DNA from 4 places in the Rahnella sp. RcJ3 genome. Region 4 is predicted to be linked to each of the others. Evidence: predicted binding sites of a transcription regulator. Region 4 holds the regulator's gene; each other region holds the start of a gene.
The links. Region 4 encodes CRP, which controls carbon source genes, mostly activating them, when cyclic AMP is high. Its sites were predicted from a motif close to ATGTGANNNNNNTCACAT; they were not measured.
Positions count from the first base shown of each region.

Region 1: aaeR (HTH-type transcriptional activator AaeR) is a predicted target of CRP. The motif match lies at 1,984-2,001, and genes of this name have one in related genera.
Region 2: DXU84_RS19500 (YchE family NAAT transporter) is a predicted target of CRP. The motif match lies at 1,432-1,449, and genes of this name have one in related genera.
Region 3: DXU84_RS20455 (PTS sugar transporter subunit IIC) is a predicted target of CRP. The motif match lies at 1,863-1,880, and genes of this name have one in related genera.

Region 1 covers NZ_QSNX01000010.1:99,704-102,907, reverse strand. The annotation lists gene tldD (metalloprotease TldD) at 1-954, shown strand, start outside; gene aaeR (HTH-type transcriptional activator AaeR) at 1,028-1,966, opposite strand; gene aaeX (p-hydroxybenzoic acid efflux pump operon protein AaeX) at 2,240-2,443, shown strand; gene aaeA (p-hydroxybenzoic acid efflux pump subunit AaeA) at 2,451-3,204, shown strand, end outside.
Region 2 covers NZ_QSNX01000017.1:10,637-13,840, reverse strand. The annotation lists gene adhE (bifunctional acetaldehyde-CoA/alcohol dehydrogenase) at 1-1,163, opposite strand, end outside; gene DXU84_RS19500 (YchE family NAAT transporter) at 1,699-2,343, shown strand.
Region 3 covers NZ_QSNX01000019.1:24,193-27,396, forward strand. The annotation lists gene gltS (sodium/glutamate symporter) at 1-384, shown strand, start outside; gene DXU84_RS20455 (PTS sugar transporter subunit IIC) at 439-1,764, opposite strand; gene recG (ATP-dependent DNA helicase RecG) at 1,996-3,204, opposite strand, start outside.
Region 4 covers NZ_QSNX01000014.1:100,717-103,920, reverse strand. The annotation lists gene DXU84_RS18265 (phosphoribulokinase) at 1-826, shown strand, start outside; gene DXU84_RS18260 (OsmC family protein) at 830-1,237, opposite strand; gene crp (cAMP-activated global transcriptional regulator CRP) at 1,600-2,232, shown strand; gene DXU84_RS18250 (YccS/YhfK family putative transporter) at 2,294-3,204, shown strand, end outside.

The DNA of each region.
Region 1 (3,204 bases), on a different contig from region 4:
AACATCCTGGTGGCAGCCACCGACGGCACGCTGGCGGCAGACATTCGCCCTCTGGTGCGTCTGTCCGTGAGCGTTCTGGTTGAACAGGATGGACGTCGTGAGCGTGGCTCAAGTGGCGGCGGCGGTCGTGTTGGTTATGACTACTTCCTCGAAACCGTTAACGGTGAAGTGCGTGCGGAAGCTTTTGCCCGTGATGCCGTGCGTATGGCGTTGCTGAATCTGACGGCAGTCGCCGCCCCGGCAGGTGGCATGCCGGTGGTGCTGGGCGCAGGCTGGCCAGGCGTGCTGTTACATGAGGCGGTAGGCCACGGTCTGGAAGGTGACTTCAACCGTCGCGGAACCTCTGTATTTAGCGGTCAGATGGGCAAACGGGTGGCTTCTGAACTGTGTACCGTAGTGGACGACGGCACCCTGCCGGGCCTGCGCGGTTCGCTGGCGATTGACGACGAAGGTGTGCCGGGGCAGTACAACGTGCTGATCGAAAACGGCGTGCTGAAAGGCTACATGCAAGACAAACTGAATGCGCGCCTGATGGGCGTTGCGCCGACCGGTAACGGCCGCCGCGAATCTTACGCACATCTGCCGATGCCGCGTATGACCAACACCTATATGCTGGCCGGGAAATCAACGCCGGAAGACATTATCAGTAGCGTAGAATTTGGCCTGTATGCGCCAAACTTCGGCGGCGGTCAGGTGGATATTACTTCGGGTAAATTCGTGTTCTCTACCTCCGAAGCTTATCTGATCGAAAAAGGCCGCATCACCAAACCGGTGAAAGGCGCGACGCTGATCGGCTCGGGCATTGAAGCGATGCAACAGATTTCCATGGTCGGCAACGATCTGGCGCTCGATAAAGGCGTCGGTGTGTGTGGTAAAGAAGGCCAGAGCCTGCCGGTCGGGGTCGGTCAGCCTACCCTGAAACTGGATAATCTCACCGTCGGCGGCACTGCGTAGCAGAAGATTATTTCGGTGTTATCCCTCCCCTTTCACAAGGGGAGGTCAGGTGGGTTTTTGGTTTGATACGAACTCAATTCCACTGAGTCACTTTCTTGCCCTGCCGGTATCCCTGATACACCTTGCTTACCCGTTTGAAATAATCCGTCAGATAATCAATACAGACCTGCACTTTCAGCGGCAGTTTGTCCTTTTCAGTATACAGCGCGTAAACCGGGCGCGGATCGGACTGATAGCGCCTGAACAGAATCTCCACCTCACCGGCATTAATCTCCTCAATCACCCACATCAGCGGAACATACGCGATACCGACACCGGCTTTCAGCCAGCGGATCATGGTCTGCGAATCGTTAGTTACGAAGCGGCCTTGCGGTGTAATACGCGTTGAAACACCTTCGGGGGCGATCAGTTCGAATTCACTGTCCGGGCGGACGCTGTATTCCAGCCAGGAGAAATTCACCATATCGGCGGGTTTCTCCGGCGTGCCGTGTTGTGCCAGATAACTGCGCGCCGCACACACCACCATCGGCATTGAGCCTAAGCGGGTGCAGAACAGGCTGGAATCCTGCAACGCGCCGACGCGGATCACCACGTCCAGTCCGTCAGCGATCAGGTCCGGTGCCGGAATGCCAGTCACCAGATTCACCGTCAGACCGGGGTATTCGGTGAGCATTTCCGCAGTCATCGCGGCAAGAACATTTTGTGCCATCGTCGATGAACTGCCGATGCGTAATGTTCCGGTCGGGGTGTTGTTGAAGGCATACAATTGTTCATGCACTTCACGTACGTCGTGCAACATTTTCCGGCAACCCTGATAATAAAGTTTACCGGCTTCTGTCAGACCGATGCTGCGGGTGCTACGGTTTAGTAATTTGATTTGTAAGTCATTTTCCAGCTTTGAAATCGTCTGGCTGATGGCAGAAACGCTCATGTCGAGGCGTCGTGCGGCCGCCGTGAAGGAGCCGCTTTCCACGACCTGAGCAAAGATCGACATGCGTTTTAATCGGTCCATTGTTAACTCTGGCTTAAAAGTGATTTAGATCACAGAACGTTGATCTGTTGATAATAAGCACGCTAATATACCCTTCCGGGCGATAAAGCTCAGGTTTCAGTTTTCCTGACATCATGCTTACCTTCGCACACTTCCCTGGCAACTCTGCAGCTTCATTGCTCTGCTCCCGTTGAATTATTTTCTCCGGGGTCGCGTGCCGTTGCCTAAAATAACGAATAATGCGTGCGCGGGACGATATGTGTTTGTCCGTCGTAATAATGTAAGGAATTTTTGATGAGTTTGCTTCCGGTAATGGTGATTTTCGGATTGTCGTTTCCTCCGGTGTTTTTTGAAATATTGTTGGCGCTGGTGGTGTTTTTCCTGCTGCGGCGCATATTGCAACCCACCGGAATTTATGATTTTGTCTGGCACCCGGCATTGTTCAACACAGCGTTGTACTGCTGTCTTTTCTACCTGATCTCCTGCATGTTCGTCTGAGGGCGTTGTGAAAAATTTCTCCATAAAAATAATACGTTACACAATAACGTTGATTCTTGTCGTGCTGGCTGTCATCGCAATCTTCAAAGCCTGGGCGTTCTATACAGAATCTCCATGGACCCGTGATGCCAAGTTTACCGCTGACGTTGTGTCCATCGCGCCCGATGTCACCGGTCTGATTACCGATGTGCCGGTGACGGATAACCAACTGGTGAAAAAAGGCCAGGTACTGTTCAAAATTGACCAGCCGCGTTACCAGCAGGCGCTGGACGAAGCGAGTGCTGACGTCGCGTATTACCAGGCGCTGGCTTCTGAGAAAAAGCGCGAGGCCGGACGTCGTGTGAAACTGGGCGTACAGGCCATGTCGCAGGAAGAAATCGATCAGGCCAATAACGTGCTGCAAACCGCTGAACATCAGCTGGCGAAAGCGCAGGCTGCACGGGATCTGGCGGTGCTGGATCTGGAACGTACCGTGGTTGTCGCACCTGCTGATGGCTGGGTGACTAACCTGACCGTTCATCCGGGCAACTACATTAACCGGGGTTCGACTGCCGTGGCGCTGGTGAAGAAAAATTCCTTCTACATTCTGGCGTATCTGGAAGAAACCAAACTGCCGGGGCTGAAAAAAGGGGATCGTGCGGAAATCACGCCGCTCGGCAGCAACCGTATTATGCACGGTACGGTCGACAGCGTAGCGGCGGCGGTGACGAACAGCTCCTCTTCTGCGGCGACCAACGGTCTGGCGACCATCGACAGCAACC
Region 2 (3,204 bases), on a different contig from region 4:
TTGTTGCCAAAATAATTCACACGTTCTGGTTGGTTGTCCTGGTCTGTATACAGGCAAGAGGTATGGCCGATACCGCCCATTTCTACCAGTTTCTCTGCTTTAGCGACGGCGTCTTCGAAATTCTTAGCGCGGTACATAGCGAGGGTAGGGGACAGTTTTTCATGCGCAAACGGTTCAGATTCGTCAACAATGGTGACTTCACCGATGAGCACTTTAGTATTCGCAGGCACTTTAATGCCAGCCATTTCAGCAATTTTCACTGCTGGCTGACCTACGATAGCGGCGTTGAGGCCGCCATTTTTCAGAATGATATCTGAAACGGCTTTGAGTTCTTTACCCTGCAGCATGTAGCCGCCGTGAGAAGCGAAACGTTCACGGACTGCATTATAAGCTGAATCAACCACGATGATGGACTGCTCAGAGGCACAGATGACACCGTTATCGAAGGTTTTAGACATCAGGACGGAAGCAACAACACGTTTGATATCTGCGGTTTCATCAACAACGACTGGTGTATTACCTGCACCCACGCCGATTGCTGGTTTACCGGAGCTATAAGCTGCTTTAACCATGCCCGGACCACCTGTTGCCAGAATCAGGTTCAGATCCGGGTGGTGCATCAGTTGGTTGGAAAGCTCTACGCTTGGTTCATCAATCCAGCCAATGATATCTTTTGGCGCGCCGGCAGCGATGGCCGCTTGCAGAACGATATCCGCAGCCTTGTTCGTTGCATTCTTGGCACGTGGATGTGGAGAGAAGATAATACCGTTACGGGTTTTCAGGCTGATAAGCGCCTTGAAAATTGCAGTAGAAGTTGGGTTGGTAGTCGGGACAATACCGCAAATCAGACCAATTGGCTCAGCGATAGTGATGGTACCGAAGGTGTCATCCTGGCCCAGGATGCCACAAGTTTTTTCATCTTTGTAGGCATTGTAGATATATTCAGAGGCGAAGTGGTTTTTAATCACTTTGTCTTCGACGATACCCATTCCGGATTCTTCAACAGCCAGTTTTGCCAGCAGAATTCGAGAATCGGCAGCAGCCAGGGCGGCGGCAGCGAAAATCTTATCGACTTGCTCTTGACTGAAGTTGGCATATTCGCGCTGTGCCTTCTTGACCCGAGCAACGAGTGCGTTTAGTTCAGCGACATTTGTTACAGCCATAATGCTCTCCTGATAAAGTTAAACTCTTTTAGTAAATAATCCGCCAAAGACTAGTATAGACCTGCTATCAGTCACCGTGAGAAACTAATTAAATCTAAGATTCTCAATGTGTTGTCTTTGTCTCTTTATTTGCTCAAAGAGCTTTCAGTTGTGAAGCACCGGGTAAAGCAGATGACGTTAAATAAATCACCTTCATCACTGGACGTTTTATCTTTCATGTAACGCTGAGTGACTATGTACTGAGATTACCTATTTGTAGGCAGCGTCAATTTGATCTGGATCACTAAATACTGATGCTGACACCTTTCAGCAACTTGATATTGAGAATGGTTATCAAATTCTCCCTTGGATAATACAGTTTTGTATCTAAAGTTATCAATAAAAAATCTGTTTTTTAACAAAAGTTGTATTCACTGCCTTTGTTCGGAAATCTGGTGATAAAAACTATGAAACGACGTGGCGCCTTTACGGGGATTCCAGTACATTAGCGCCCATCAAAACCTTCATCTACTGGCATAGTTATGCGGAGTTCTGCGTGAGCCAATCTTTATTAGATTTTTCAGGGTATATCAAGTTTTTCGTCGGGCTGTTTGCGCTGGTCAACCCTGTGGGGATCTTGCCAGTCTTCATCAGTATGACAAGCTATCAGGCGGCAGCGGGGCGTAATAAAACCAATATGACGGCAAACCTGTCGGTTGCCATTATATTGTCGACTGCACTTTTCCTGGGCGATGCCATTTTACATCTGTTTGGTATATCTATTGATTCATTCCGAATTGCGGGTGGGATCCTGGTGGTGACTATTGCGATGTCTATGATCAGCGGGAAACTGGGCGAGGACAAACAGAACAAGCAGGAAAAATCAGAAACAGCGATACGTGAAAATGTCGGGGTGGTTCCGCTTGCGCTACCTCTGATGGCCGGACCGGGCGCAATCAGTTCAACGATTGTATGGAGTTCACGCTATCACAGTTGGCCGAATCTGCTGGGACTGACACTTGCGATTATCTTCTTTGCATTTTGTTGCTGGTTACTGTTCAGAGCGGCACCATTGCTGGTGCGATTACTGGGGCAAACCGGGATTAACGTGATTACGCGTATCATGGGGCTTTTGCTGATGTCTCTGGGTATCGAATTTATTGTGACAGGGATTAAAGCTATTTTCCCTGGCCTGCTCTAACCTGCTGGTCACTGAATTATCACGGAAACACGGGTGGGTTTTCGTGATAATTATTACCTTTCCTTATAATGCGATGCATTAATATAGTGCAGCTAATGACTTAATTAAGCGCGTTTGCACCTAAATGTGGCGTAAAGCCACGTCTCATTCTTCTTTTCGAACCAAGTCTTCATTTCTTCTAATAAACTTAGCGAATTTTTAGCTAAATACGCATCTTTACTGCCCGTTTTGACGCTAATTTATCCACATCATTCTGTAAGGCTTGTGCATGCTGTATCGAGATGTTATTAGTGTTAACACCGCAGTTAACAGGTGTTTATCCTTGAAAACATCTTAATGTTAACGGATTGTGTCAGGCGAGTTCTTATGCAATCAGTGACGTTAATTTTGCGCTAAAAATTATCGTAAAAATGCCAATAAACAATGAGTTAAACAAGGTTTCCAAATGTTTCCTTGTGGATGGCTCATCGGGCTTGTAACCAGTAAAAGAGAATTGCGTAACAAATTTGCAAAATTTATTGGCGCCTGTATCAGGCTTCTGATAATTTTCAAATCGCCTTCAAAAATGGAATTTTGTTAAGCGGGATGCTCTGAGTGAGAACGAATCTTGCTAGAGACAGAAAGATTGAAGCCATTTTATTTGTTTTTGGAGAGTATCGTGTCGCAATGCGTACCACAAAATTATCCTCATCCGCTTTCTGCGAAAAGAAAGCCGGGCATTGTGCTGGCGACATTACATAGTCTTTTGTTGAGTCTGCCGGTTCAGCAAAACAAACCTTCATCTCTTCTTCTCATTAATTGAATTCAGGCGCTTAACTGCGAAGGGCTTTCTATCGCCGTCAGGCGAATAAGAAAATAATA
Region 3 (3,204 bases), on a different contig from region 4:
GTGCTGGGTAACGTCAGTTTGTCACTGTTCCTTGCCATGGCATTGATGAGCCTTAAGTTGTGGGAGATGGCGGCACTTGCCTTGCCGATGATGGCAATTCTTATCGTTCAAGCCCTCGCGATGGCGCTTTACGCGATTTTCGTGACTTATCGCGTGATGGGGAAAAACTACGATGCGGCGGTGTTGGCGGCAGGACACTGTGGTTTCGGGCTGGGTGCCACCCCGACGGCCATTGCCAATATGCAGGCGATCACCAACCAGTTTGGCCCTTCGCATCTGGCGTTTCTGGTGGTGCCGATGGTGGGCGCATTCTTCATCGATATCGCCAATGCGATTGTGATTAAACTCTATCTGATGCTGCCTGTATTCCCGGCTATCAGCTAAAAAAACAGGCACAGAAACATCGCTTCTGTGCCTGACGATTCCTTCCCGTCGGGTTTATTGTGCCGCGTCCGCCTTCTCAGTGAACACCTGTTCGGCCTCAGCGGCTTTTTCCTGCGTCAGTAACTGCTTCTCGTAGACTTTGAAGAATGGATAATAAATTACCATCGACAGTGCCATCAGCAGGATAACCAGAACCGACACTTTGAAATCCCAGCCCATCGCCCAGGCCGCCCCGATCGGTGCCGGCGATGTCCAGGGGACCAGTGAAATCATATGCGGGAGCAGATCCGTCGATACGGCCAGATAGGCGATAACGGCATTGACCATCGGTGCCAGCAGGAAGGGGATGAAAAATACCGGATTCATGACGATAGGTGTGCCAAAAATCACCGGCTCATTGATATTGAAACAGCTTGGCACCAGACTGAGTTTCCCCATGGTGCGCAGATGCGCTGACTTACTGCGACAAAACAGCAGGACCAGTCCCATTGTCGCGCCGGACCCGCCAATCACGATCAGGAAATTCCAGAATGCCTCGGTCATGATGTGCGTCATGGGTAAACCGGCAGCGAGATCTGTCTGATTCAGCCCGAGATTGGTTAACCAAAAAGCCTGCAACATGCCAGATACAATGGCCGAGCCATGAATGCCGGCGAACCACAACAGGTGGCAAATCAGCACGGCGAGAAGTACAGCAGGCAGCGAGTCTGCGGCAGAAATCAGGGGTTCGAACAGCGCCATAATCGCCTGTGGCAGCAACATATCAAACCCTGACTGGACCAGTAAGCTCAGTGGGAAAAGTGTAATCACCACGGCCACAATCGGGATCAGCAAATCAAACGAATGCTTAATGTTTGAAGGTACCTGTTCGGGTAAACGGATACCGATATTGTATTTTTTCAATAACCGCGTCAGTTCGGTGACATAAATCGCCACCAGAATAGCCGTAAAGATCCCCACGCCGCCCAGCGCCGCCGTCGACATCTTTTCATCAATCTGCGGTGCTGCGACCAGCAGGAAAGACATCAGCGCCAGCATTGCGGTCATGAACGGGTCTAGCTTGTAACTTCTTGCCAGATTGTAGGCAATCGATGCCGAGATGTAGATGGACATAATGCCCATCGTCATATTGAACGGCGTCAGGATCTGCACTTCATATTTTGCCGAGAGCGCCAGCCAGCTTCTGGCGAAGCCCCATGAAGATTCGGGCGAAAATGGCGGGTGAACAAAAACCAGTAAAAACGAACCAACAATCATAAAGGGCATTGCTGAGATGAAGCCATCACGCACTGCCATGACATGTCGCTGTGAGGATAATCGTGCGGCGAAGGGGCTGATTTTCTGTTCTATAAAAGTGAAGAGGGATTGGCTGATACTCATGATGATTTGGCCTTATGTTGAGGACATCAGACAGGGTTGCCTTAATTATCATCAGTGTAGTGACGGAAGGTGAAACCGGTTACCGGCTTTTCCCCACTCTGTGAAGGTTATCAAATAACCAGTGCGGAGAGTGGTTTTGGGGGCACAATAGGGAAAAGAGAAGAGAATATGTTGGAAACAAAACATCATTTTTAATAATGATTTGATGAAGTTAATGAGCGAAAAGAGAGATCAGGCGTTGGTGTAACGGACTCTTTCTGGCAGCCAGCGCTCAATCAGGGCTTTGGCATGATCAGGGAATTGTTGCTGCAGATAACGCGCAATGCGCTGTACATCCGGGATCATCGCCTGATCACGTAATAAATCAGCGACTTTAAATTCAGCGCTGCCGGTCTGGCGCGTGCCCAGTAGTTCACCCGGCCCGCGGATTTCCAAATCCTGCTGTGCGATAACGAAGCCATCGTTGCTGTCGCGTAAAACCTGCAAACGTTTCTGCGCTGTTTTGCTGAGCGGCGTTTTGTAGAGCAGTACACAGTGAGAAGCAACGGCACCACGTCCAACGCGCCCACGTAACTGGTGCAACTGCGCCAGCCCTAAACGCTCCGGGTTTTCGATAATCATCAGGCTGGCATTCGGTACGTCAACGCCGACTTCAATGACAGTCGTTGCCACCAGAAGCTGCACTTCACCCTGTTTGAATGCCTGCATAACGGCCTGCTTTTCCTGGGCTTTCATACGACCGTGAACCAGTCCAATATTCAGCGCCGGGAGTGCCTCCTTCAGGCCTTCCCATGTGGCTTCAGCGGCCTGCGCTTCCAGCATTTCCGATTCTTCAATCAGCGTACACACCCAATAAGCCTGACGATTTTCCTGCTCGCAGGCACTTTTGACGCGGCTGATAATATCACTGCGGCGGGTGTCCGGAATGGCGACAGTAGTCACCGGCGTGCGGCCTGGCGGGAGTTCGTCGATCACAGAGGTATCAAGATCAGCGTAAGCCGTCATTGCCAGTGTGCGTGGGATCGGCGTGGCGGTCATGATCAACTGATGTGGATGGAAGCCCTGTTGCAGACCTTTTTCCCACAACGCCAGACGCTGATGCACACCGAAACGGTGCTGTTCATCGATAATGACCAGCGACAGTGACGAGAACAAAACCTGTTCCTGGAAGATAGCGTGCGTTCCCACCACCATCGACACCTGTCCGCTGGCGATCGCATCCTGCTGTGCCTGCCGGGCTTTACCCTTTTGTTTGCCCGCCAGCCAGCCGACCTGAATACCCAGTGGCTCAAACCACTGACGGAAATTATTGGCATGCTGTTCGGCCAGCAATTCTGTCGGCGCCATTAATCCGACCTGTTGGCCCTGAGCAATAGCGCAAAGTGCGGCGAGGGCGGCTACCAGCGTTTTACCTGATCCCACGTCGCCCTGCACCAGACG
Region 4 (3,204 bases):
TGCAGGCACCACGACCACCAGCGTGGCATTTCGTAAAATATTTCAGCAGCTTGGTTTGCGTGCGGCGGAACTGGAAGGCGACAGTTTTCATCATTTCACCCGTCCTGAAATGGATGCGGCAATACGCAAGGCGCGCGATCTGGGACGTCATATCAGCTACTTCGGGCCGGAAGCCAATGACTTTGGTTTGCTGGAAAAAAGCTTTATCGAATACGGTAAAACAGGCACTGGCCGTTCACGTAAGTATCTGCATACTTATGACGAAGCCGTTCCCTACAATCAGGTGCCGGGTACCTTTACGCCGTGGCAGGCGTTGCCGGAACCGACGGATATTTTGTTTTACGAAGGGTTACACGGTGGTGTGGTGGCGGACAAAATTGACGTTGCCGCGCAGGTCGACCTGCTGGTCGGCGTAGTGCCTATCGTCAACCTCGAATGGATCCAGAAACTGGTGCGCGATACCGGCGAGCGCGGGCATTCCCGTGAAGCGGTGATGGATTCCGTCGTGCGTTCGATGGATGACTATATCAATTACATTACGCCGCAGTTTTCCCGCACACACATCAATTTCCAGCGGGTACCCACCATCGACACCTCGAACCCGTTTGCCGCCAAAGCCATTCCGTCACTGGATGAAAGCTTTGTGGTGATTCATTTTCAGGGACTGGATGACATCGATTTCCCGTATCTGCTGGCCATGCTGCAAGGGTCGTTTATCTCGCACATCAAAACACTGGTGGTGCCGGGCGGCAAAATGGGGCTGGCGATGGAGCTGATCATGGCGCCGCTGGTGCAGCGCCTGATGGAAGGCAAGAAGATCGAGTAAACTTTATTCGGCTGCAATCACTTCAAAGCTGTGGGTGATTGTGGCTGCTTTCCCCAGCATCAGAGACACAGAACAGTATTTTTCGGCAGACAGGCTGACCGCACGTTCAACAATCTTATCGGTCAGATCCTTACCGGTGACGATAAAATGCAGATTGATGTGAGTGAACAGACGCGGCGCTTCTTCGCGGCGTTGTGAGGTCAGCTTCACTTCACAATCACGCACGTCATTACGACCTTTTTGCAAAATTGACACCACGTCGATTGCACTACACCCCCCTGCGGACATCAGTAACATTTCCATCGGGCTTGGGGCTTTATCACCCGCGTTTCCATCCATTGAAATCTGATGACCCGATGCAGACTCACCTAAAAATGTCAGTCCTTCAACCCATTTGACACGTGCATGCATGAACTATTCTCCCGGTGAATAAACTTGTCGAAATCTGCTCTCAGAGTACCCTTTCACCTAAAATCTGGCAACGTAACCCGATCGCCATCATGCTGAAGCGAGACAACAGAAGACAGCATCTCAAACCTGTGCTACAAACAAAGCCGAAACATACTTTCCAGTAAATTGCGGTGACGGTTTTTGCGGTTTAAGTACAGAACCCACGGTGATGACAGCAATAAACAGGCTGTTGCACTCCGACATCCGCTTGCAGCATTTCTGGAGAGTTATATGCTGAAAGGGCGCTTTGGATTTGAAGTGCCGTACAGGGAACTCTGAGCCCTGTGATTTTGGGCAGCGATAACAACAGAGGATAATAGCAAATGGTTCTCGGCAAGCCACAAACAGACCCGACTCTTGAATGGTTCCTGTCTCACTGTCATATACATAAGTATCCTTCTAAAAGTACGCTGATTCACCAGGGTGAAAAAGCCGAAACGCTTTACTACATCGTGAAAGGGTCAGTTGCTGTCCTGATTAAAGATGAAGAAGGCAAGGAAATGATACTGTCCTACCTTAACCAAGGTGACTTCATCGGTGAGCTGGGACTCTTCGAAGAAGGTCAGGAACGCAGTGCCTGGGTACGTGCTAAAACTGCCTGTGAAGTGGCTGAAATTTCATATAAAAAATTCCGCCAGCTGATTCAGGTTAACCCGGATATTCTGATGCGTCTCTCCGCGCAGATGGCCAACCGTCTGCAAGTGACGTCAGAGAAAGTCGGCAACCTTGCCTTCCTTGACGTTACCGGTCGTATCGCTCAAACCTTGCTCAATCTGGCTAAACAGCCTGATGCAATGACCCATCCGGACGGGATGCAAATCAAGATTACCCGCCAGGAAATTGGCCAAATCGTCGGTTGTTCACGTGAAACAGTCGGACGCATTCTCAAAATGCTGGAAGATCAAAGCCTGATCTCCGCACACGGTAAAACGATTGTCGTTTACGGCACACGTTAATCCCTCAAAAATTGGCGCGGCAAAACACTGTCGCGCCTTTTTTATGGGCTAAGCTTTACCCATGACGCTATGGCGAAGACTGTTTTACCATCCTGAAGTGAACTACGCGCTGCGCCAGACGCTGGTGTTGTGCTTACCTGTTGGCATTTGCTGGCTGTTTGGCAATTTGCAAATGGGCCTGCTGTTTTCCCTCTGCCCGGCCTGTTGTAACATCGCCGGTCTGGATACCCCGCATAAACGCTTTTTCAAACGCCTGCTCGTCGGCGGTTCACTCTTTGCCGTGAGCAGCCTTCTGCTGCAACTGATGCTCGAAAGCTGGCATATACCGCTGCCGCTGATCATGCTGTCGCTGGCGTTACTGCTCGGCGTCACCGGTGAAATCAGCCCGCTGCATGCGCGCCTGCTGCCCGGTGCGCTGGTGGCGACTATCTTCACGCTGAGTATGGTGGGCGTGCGCCCGATGTGGCAGGCCCCGGTGTTGTTCGCCGCTGGCACAGCCTGGTACGGATTGTTTAACTGGGCGTGGTTTCGTATTTCGGAAGAACAGCCGATGCGCGAAACACTCAGCCAGCTCTATCTGCAACTCGCGGATTATTTCGAAGCCAAGTACAGCCTGCTGACGCAACACACCGATCCCGAAACCGCGTTACCCCCACTGCTAGCCCGCCAGCAGCAGGTTATCGACCTGATTGCCCTGCTTTATCAGCAATTACACATGTTGCCCCAGCACGGACATCATCATCACCATAAGCGGCTGTTTCAGCGTTTTCAGGTGGCGCTCGATTTGCAGGAGCACATTACAGTGAGCCTGCATCAGCCGGAAGAAGTGCAGAAACTGGTGGAGGAAAGCCATGCCGAAGCGGTTATCCGCCGAAATGCACAGGTGATTTCCACCCGTCTTCGGGTGATTGCCGACGATATTCTTTATCACCGTTTATCCGGGCGCTTTACGATGGCCAATGAGCTGACCGC